Regions from separate parts of the Sphingomonas sp. DC4900 genome, predicted to be linked through region 1. Evidence: riboswitches for the same ligand, from Rfam matches in the RefSeq annotation. Region 1 holds a riboswitch; the other holds the start of a gene.
What was found. A riboswitch is a leader RNA that binds a small molecule or an ion and turns the genes downstream of it on or off. The one in region 1 is predicted to bind cobalamin.

Region 1 (4,195 bases):
TCACCCCGGACTTGGTCCGGGGTCCACCGGGCCGCGAGGGGGTGGCCTGAGCCTCTTGCCGTCCCCCTAGCCGCAGAGTGGACCCCGGAACTAGTCCGGGGTGACGGAGAATGTGAGGCACCCGATCGGCGAACCCCCGCCACGGCGCAGTGCCACTAGTGAATATCAGGGCGGCGACTCGCCCCACCCACCCCGTCATCCCCGCGCAGGCGGGGATCCAGACTGGCTGGCCTTGCGGCGCTTGCGAGACGGTAGCGGGTCTGGATTCCCGCCTGCGCGGGAATGACGGAAGGAAGGTAAGCACAGACGACAGCAGGCGACGACCCTCACCCTTCCGGCGCTGCGCGCCTCCCTCCCTCTCCCATCGGGAGAGGGAAGAGGCGGCAACACCGGCCAAGGGTGAGGGCATCCGCATCAGTCCAGCTTCACGCGCACGCCGCCATAGGCTGCGCGGCCGTAGGTGCCGTATTCGGCCACCGTCTGGTAGCGGGCGTCGGTGACGTTATCGATGCGGCCGTAGATCGACAGGCGGTCGCCGATCGGCAGTTCGGCGCGGACGCTGGCCAGCGCATAGCCGTCGACGCGCACGCGGCTGCCGTAGCTGTCACTGTCGAAGCTATCGCCGACGATCTGCACGGTGCCACCGATACCCAGGCCGAACGGCAGGCGATAGTCGACGACGAACGCCGCGGTTTCCTTGGGCCGGCGCAGCAGATCGGTGCGGAAGGCGGTGCCGGGCGTGCGGTTTTCCGCATCGATGTACGACACGTTCGCCGAGACGGTCAGCGCATCGACCGGACGCAGGCCGATCGCGAACTCCACGCCCTCGGCATGGGTGCGCTGGATGTTGTCGTAGACGCCGAACGGGCGGTTGACGCAGATCGAGCCGCTGGTTGTCTGCTCGGCGCCCGAACAGCCGCGGAAGCTGATCTGGTTGCGCGTGTCGCGGTTAAAATAGGTCGCCGAGACGCGGGCGCGGCCGTCGAGCAGCGCCTGTTCGATGCCGGCATCCCAGTTGCGCGCGGTTTCCGGATCGAGGCGCGTGTTCCCGTACGGGCTGTAGAGCTGGTACAGCGTCGGCGCCTTGAAGCCCTCGCCATAGCTCGCCCGCAGCGTCGTGCCGGTGCGCAGCGCCAGCGCGGCGTCGGCGCCGAAGGTGGTGTGGTTGCCGAACGTCTCATGATCGTCGTTGCGGATGCCGCCGGTGAAGGTCAGCGCGTCGAACGGCTTCACGATCGCTTCGCCATAGACGCTGGTGATGCCGACCGAGCGGCGCAGGCTCGAATCACGATAGCGGCTGTCTTCATGCTCGACGCCGGCAACGATGCGGACCTGATCGATCGGCTGGTAATCGCCCTGATATTCGTAGCGTTCCGAGCGGCCGCGGAACGGCGACGGCGTGGCGCCGGGCTTGGCATAGGTGTCGCGGTTGATGTCGGCGATGGTGAAGGCGACGCGGTTGCGGAACGTGCCGAAATTGGCGTGCAGGCCGGCATAGCCGTACAGCTCGTTCGCGGTCGAGAAGCTGGGGTCGTCGGCGAGGATATAGTTCGGCGCAGGATAGCCGTCGGTCTGCGTCTTGCTGTCGGCCCAATAGCCGCGCAGGTCGAGGCCGATGCCGTCGGTGAAGTCGACGCCCAGGCGGCCGGTCGCGCCATATTGGCGATAGCCGTCACGCTCGGTGCCGTTGGCCGCGGCCGAGATGCCGTCGCTGCGCAGATAGCCGCCGGTCAACGCGCCCGAGATCGCACCGCTGCGACCCGAGATGCCGCCCTGCGCAAACACGCTGTCGGCATAGCCATATTCGGCGCTGGCGCGCGCCTTCAGCCGCTCGGTCGGTTCTTCGGTGATGACGTTGACGACGCCGCCGATCGCCTGGCTGCCCCAGGGGACCGAATTGGGGCCGCGCAGCACTTCGATGCGCTGGACGCTGGCCGACAGCAGGTTCGCGAAGTCGAAGCCGCCGCCGGGCGACGAGGGATCGTTGACGCGTATGCCGTCGATCACGACCAACGTCTGTTCCGCCTCGGCGCCGCGCAGGCGCACGCCAGTGAAGCCGCCCAGGCTGCCGTTGCGCGTCACGGTGACGCCGGGGGTGGTCGACAGCAGATCGGCGACCGACACGGTCTGGCGGCGATCGATCTCGTCGCGGGTGATGACGGTCACGGCCTGGCCGACTTCGGCCGCAGGCTGGGCGACGCGGGTCGCGGTGACGACGATGTCGTCGCTGTTGGCAGGATCAGCGGTCGGCGCGATTTGCGCGGCGGCGGGCGCGGCGAGCAGCAGGCCGACCGTCAACAGCGACGGACGGACAACGGAAACAGATAGGCGAACAGTCATTGGGCACACCCCTTATGACCGCACGCGACGGATCGCGCGCGGCGGCCTTTTTGACCGCGCGCGACCATTCGCGCACGGCGGATGTCGCTCGCATCGAGGGGGTTCCCTCGTCCGCCCGGCACACCCCGTCCGCGCGAAGGATCGACGGCGAAAGGTAGGTCTCCTGGCTTCCGGGTCGTCGCCTGTGTCCCCGCCTTCCCAAATCCGTCGCGGACCCAGTGGCTCGATGGGGACCGGCTCGCCGGTCACAGTTGCGGGGGCAGCGCCGGATCCGCGCCTCCCGTTGCGCATCCCGGCTTCCCTTTTGACCCCGTCTCCGGGGACCTTTCACGGCCGCGCCCTTACGGTCAGACGGGCCGAGGCGTCAATGCCGCGCCGCCGCGGTGTCGGCGTCGGGGCAACTTCATTGATCCAGGTTGATGTGCCGGAACGGGTCAGCACGCGATCGGTTGGCCGGAGCGAAGGAGTGCCCCATGACCGATTACCCCACCCCGCCCTATCCCGAACAGCAGCAGGCGATCCCCGGCCGTACTGACGACATGGACCCGCGCCCCGACCATGGTGAGTCGAGCTACAAGGGCTCCGGGCGCCTTGCCGGCAAGAAGACGATCGTCACCGGCGGCGACAGCGGCATCGGCCGCGCGGTTGCCCTGGCCTTTGCGCGCGAAGGCGCCGACGTGCTGATCGCCTATCTCGATGAACATGACGATGCCGAGGCGGCCAAGGCGCTGGTCGAGGCGGAGGGGCAGCAGGCGGTACTGGTCGCGGGCGACCTGTCGCAGCCTGATCAGTGCCGCACCGTGATCGCCAAGGCGGTGGAGGCGTTCGGCCGCATCGACGTGCTGGTCAACAATGCCGCGCAGCAGCGCAGCTTCGAGACGCTGGAAGATATCGCCGACGAGGAATGGCAGCTGACCTTCGCCACCAACATCCATGCCATGTTTTATCTGTCGAAGGCCGCGGTCGCGCACATGGGCGAAGGCGCGTCGATCATCAACACGACGTCGATCAACGCGCAGGACCCGAACCAGCAATTGCTCGCCTATGCGACGACGAAGGGTGCGATCTACAATTTCACATCCGGGCTGGGGCAGATGCTCGCGGAGCGGAAGATTCGCGTGAATGCGGTCGCGCCGGGGCCGGTGTGGACGCCGCTGATCCCGTCGACGATGCCGCCCGAAGCCGTGAAGACGTTCGGCGAGAACACGCCGCTCGGCCGCGCCGCGCAACCGGCGGAGCTGGCGCCCGCCTATGTGCTGCTGGCGAGCGATGAATCGAGCTATATCACCGGCGCGACGATTCCGGTGACGGGCGGGCGGGCGTTTTTGTAAACGCTGCCCATTCACCCCACCCCCGTTCGCCCTGAGCCTGTCGAAGGGCGCGTTGCCACAGGCGACGGCGCGCATGTGGCACCCCGTGCTTCGACACGCTCAGCACGAACGGGTGTTGGGGAATGGGTAGCGACACCCGAACAATCGGTCATTGTCCGCAGCGTCGTGCCACCCTACAATTAGTCAGACATTATCTTCGATACGAGGCACATCCATGATCGACGGCGCCCTGCTGATCGGCGGCGACACTCGCCAGGCCGAGACCCGTTTCACCGCGGTCAACCCTGCGACCGGCGAGACGCTGATCCCCGATTTCTCGTCGGCGGGTGCCGATGCAGTGGCGGAGGCGTGTGCGCTGGCCGATGCCGCCTTCCCCGCCTTTGCCGCGACCGATCCCGAGACGCGTGCGGCGTTCCTCGAGCGGATCGCCGACAATATCGTGGGACTCGGCGATGACCTGATCGTGCGCGCGATGGCGGAAAGCGGCCTGCCGCGCATGCGGCTGGAGGGCGAGCGCGGGCGGA
Region 2 (4,195 bases), on a different contig from region 1:
ATACGATGGACGGCATCCCGCTCGGCGATCAGAGCTACGGCAATTACAACGGCCTGTCGCCGCAGCGCGCGGTGATTTCGGAAAACGTCGGCCGCGTCGTCGTCGCGACCGGCGCGGGCGATCTGGCCACCGCGTCGAACAGCAATTTGGGCGGCACGGTCGAAACCTATTCGTCCAGCCCGCTGCCGACGCTCGGCATTCAGGCCGCGCAGACCGTCGGCAGCTACGACACGTCGCGCACCTTCGTGCGGATCGACACCGGCACCTTCGGCGGCGGCACCAACAGCGCCTATGTGTCGGGCGTCCGCCAGCGGGCCCGCGCCTGGGACTTCAACGGCATTCAGGGCGGCTGGCAGGCGAACGCCAAGTTCGTTCACGATGACAGCCTCGGCAAGCTGACGCTGTACTTCGACTATAACGACATGACGCAGCCGAACGAGGATTCGACGGTCTTCTTCAAGCCCTCGGCCGGCAAAACCGCCAGCGCGACGCAGCTCTACACGCCGTACACGAAGCCGTTCTTCTACCCGGACTTCAACGGCTATCGCACCAATTACCTCAGCGCGCTCGGCAACTCGCCCGCGGCGGAAGGCGGCAATTACCGCAATTATTACTCGGATGCGCAGCGCACCGATTACCTCGCCTACGGCCGGTACGAGGCACGCCTCGCCAAGAGCATCACGCTGACCAACACGGCCTATTACCATCACAATGACGGCGTCGGTGTCGTCGCGGGACCGCTTGGCCAGTCGATCACGACCGCGCAGGCCTATCTCGATCCGGCGTATGCGACCTTGCCCAGCAACTGCCGCTTCACCGCCAATACCAACGGTATCCTCCCGGCGACCTGCACCGCGCGCACCGATGCGCAGGCGGCGGCGGCCGGGGCCGCGCTGGTCGCCGCGACGGGCGGGTCGGGCCTGATCACCCGCACCACCGAATATCGCATCGATCGCTGGGGCGTCATCTCCGCGCTCGACCTCGATCTCGGCGCACACAAGGTCGAATTGGGCGGCTGGTTCGAACACAATAGCACGACGCAGTGGCGTCGTTGGTATGGCGTCGACGTCAACACGCCGGGCAACAGCACGCCCTACATCCGCCCGCTCTCGGTCGCGCAGCCGCTGTTCACGCAATATCAGGGCGATGCGAAGATCGAACAGCTGCAGCTGCACCTGCAGGACAGCTGGCAGGCGTTCGACCGTCTGCTGATCCAGGCGGGCTTCAAGACGAGCGCGCAATGGGCGACCGGCCGCTTCCCGGTGCAGCCGGTGGTCGGCTCGCTGTCCGGCTTGACCGGCAACCTGCCGCAGGGGCGGATCAATACGCTGCGCTGGTTCCTGCCCGCGGTCGGCGCGACCTATGACGTCAACGGCCACGAACAGCTCTATGCCAACGCGCAGAAGAACCTGCGGCAATACCAGGCCTATCTGGCGGGCGGCGGCGGCCCGTGGTTCACGGGCAGCCAGGCGGCGTTCGACGCCTTCGCGCAGAGCGGCCGGCCGGAAAGCAGCTGGACCTATGAAGCCGGCCTGCGCAGCAACCGCAGCTTCGGCGGCATCGGCTTCAGCGCGCAGGTCAATTACTATCACGTCGACTTCCAGGACCGGCTGCTGGCGATCTCGACCAATCCGGGCGGCATCGCCGGCGGTGCGATCACCGGCGGCACCTCGATCCTGGTCAACGTCGGCAACGTAAAGACCGATGGCGTCGACGCCGCCTTCACGCTGCGCTTCGGCCGCGTCCTGTCGCTGTACAATGCCGCGTCGTACAATCTGTCGAAGTACAAGCGCGACTATACCTCGACCGCCAGCGGCATCGGCGCGGCGACGGACACCTGCATCGGCGGCTATCTGGTCAGCGGCGGCATCGTGCCGACCTGCGGCAAGCAGCTGCCCGGCATCCCCAAATGGATGAACAAGTCGGTCGCGACCCTCTCGCTCGACCCGATCGAGGTGCAAGTTATCGGCGATTATGTCGGCGCGCGCTACGCGACGTTCAGCAACGATGCGAAGGTGCCCTCCTACTTCCTCACCTCGCTGCGTGTCGCGGCGCGGGTGCCGGAGGGCGTTATCCCGCTGCGCAAGGCGGAGCTGGCGCTCAACGTCACCAACCTGTTCGACAAGAAGGGCATTTCGACCCTCGGCGTCGGATCGGCGACGAACAATTACTCGGGCTTCCCGATCCCGCCGCGCCAGTGGTTCCTGACGCTGTCGGCCGCCTATTGAGGCGCCCCCCCAGCCACAAACACGCCGTCCTCAGCAGCGCCGATGCACCCATCGGCGCTGCCTTTCTATGGGCTGCATGTCCCACCAACCTGACATAACGATATAAAGATATCTTTATATCGCGCTTGACAAATGCCGCGCGATCCTGCCTAAGACGCGGGTCGAGGTTCCTCATCCCAGGCATGGCGATGGGGCTAAGACGGGAAGCCGGTGATGCCCCCTGCGGGCAAAATCCGGCGCTGCCCCCGCAACTGTAAGCGGCGAGCGGCGGTTCCATTTCGTGTCACTGGGCGCTGCACCCGCGCCCGGGAAGGCCGGAACCACCGCGTTGACCCGTGAGCCAGGAGACCTGCCTCCGACGCCATAACGTTCCTCGGACGGGGGTTCCTCCGGTGGATCGCGCTTGACGCGGACGGTCCACGGCGCACGCCATCCGGGCCTCGCTCACGCCTTGCGCGCTCTTCCATGCCCCTGTTCGTCAACAGCAGGTGAGTCATGACGAATAGCGGCTTTACGTTCACCATAAGCAGCATCCCGTTCGACGAGGACTATCGCCCCGCCGACACCACGCGCATCACCACCAATTTCGCCAACCTGGCACGCGGGGAGAGCCGCCGGGACAATCTGCGCAACACGCTGGTGATGATCGACCGGCGCTTCAATTCGCTGATGCACTGGGACAATCCGACGGGTGACCGCTACACCGTGGCGCTGGATATCGTGTCGGCCGCGCTGCGCATCGGCCCCGATGCGCAGGATGAGGCGTTTCCGCTGATCGAAATCCTGCACACGCGCGTCACCGACACGCGCAGCGGCGCGTGCATCGCCGGCATGGTCGGCAACAATTTCTCGTCCTACATCCGCGATTACGACTTCAGCGTCGTGCTGCCCGATCACCTGCGCCAGTCGGGCAACACCGGTGCGCCCGCTCAGTTCGGCGACCTGCACGGCAATCTCTTCAAGCATTTCCTGTCGTCGGACGCCTATCGCGAGCAATTCGACAAGCCGCCGGTCATCTGCCTCAGCGTGTCCAGCAAGCAGGTCTATCACCGGACGACCAACGTCCACCCCATCCTGGGGGTGGAATATGCGGCCGACACGCGTTCGCCCACCGATCTGTACTTTGCGAAGATGGGGATGACGGCGCGCTACTTCATGCCGCCGCACAGCGTCGCGCCGCTCGCCTTCTACCATATCGGCGATCTGGTCGACGGCTACACCAACCTCGAACTCGCCAGCACGATCAGCGTGATGGAGACCTTCCAGAAAATCTATCGCCCCGAAATCTACAACGCCAATTCGGCGGCCGCGGCCCGCTATCAGCCCAGCCTGGACGAGCAGGATTATTCGCTGACCCGCATCGTCTACGATCGCGAAGAGCGCAGCCGCCTCGCCGTCGAGCAGGGCCGATTTGCCGAAGCCCATCTCATCAAACCGCATGGCCCCGCGCTGCAGCGCTGGTCCGCAACCTGCGGCCTGTGATCGCCCCGAACGCGAAGGTATCCTGATCATGACGACACTTCTGCCGACGACCACCGCGGGCAGCCTGCCCAAACCCGCCTGGCTCGCCCAACCCGAAACGCTCTGGTCGCCGTGGCGACTGGAGGGCGACGACCTGACCACGGGCAAGCAGGACGCGCTGCGCCTTGCGGTCGACGACCAGCGACAGGCGGGGATCGACATCGTCGGCGACGGCGAGCAGACGCGCCAGCATTTCGTCACCACCTATATCGAACATCTGGACGGCGTCGATTTCGAACAGCGCGAGACGGTACGCATCCGCAACCGCTACGACGCCAGCGTTCCGACCGTCGTCGGTGCGGTGTCGCGCCCCGCGCCGGTCTTCGTCGACGATGCCCGCTTCCTGCGCGCTCAGACCCGCCAGCCGATCAAATGGACGCTGCCCGGGCCGATGACGATGATCGATACGCTCTACGACGCACATTATCGCAGCCGCGAGAAGCTGG

Region 2: linked by a shared signal. The riboswitch ahead of ACP690_RS08795 (putative oxygenase MesX) and the one ahead of ACP690_RS04340 (TonB-dependent receptor plug domain-containing protein) in region 1 are both predicted to bind cobalamin.

The regions. Positions count from the first base shown of each region.
Region 1 is NZ_JAFCUK010000002.1:386,955-391,149, forward strand. Features, by position in the region: gene ACP690_RS04335 (ABC transporter substrate-binding protein) at 1-4, opposite strand, end outside; gene ACP690_RS04340 (TonB-dependent receptor plug domain-containing protein) at 415-2,340, opposite strand; cobalamin riboswitch at 2,477-2,683, opposite strand; gene ACP690_RS04345 (glucose 1-dehydrogenase) at 2,814-3,671, shown strand; gene ACP690_RS04350 (aldehyde dehydrogenase (NADP(+))) at 3,886-4,195, shown strand, end outside.
Region 2 is NZ_JAFCUK010000006.1:7,825-12,019, reverse strand. Features, by position in the region: gene ACP690_RS08800 (TonB-dependent receptor) at 1-2,228, shown strand, start outside; cobalamin riboswitch at 2,376-2,599, shown strand; gene ACP690_RS08795 (putative oxygenase MesX) at 2,724-3,710, shown strand; gene ACP690_RS08790 (methionine synthase) at 3,739-4,195, shown strand, end outside.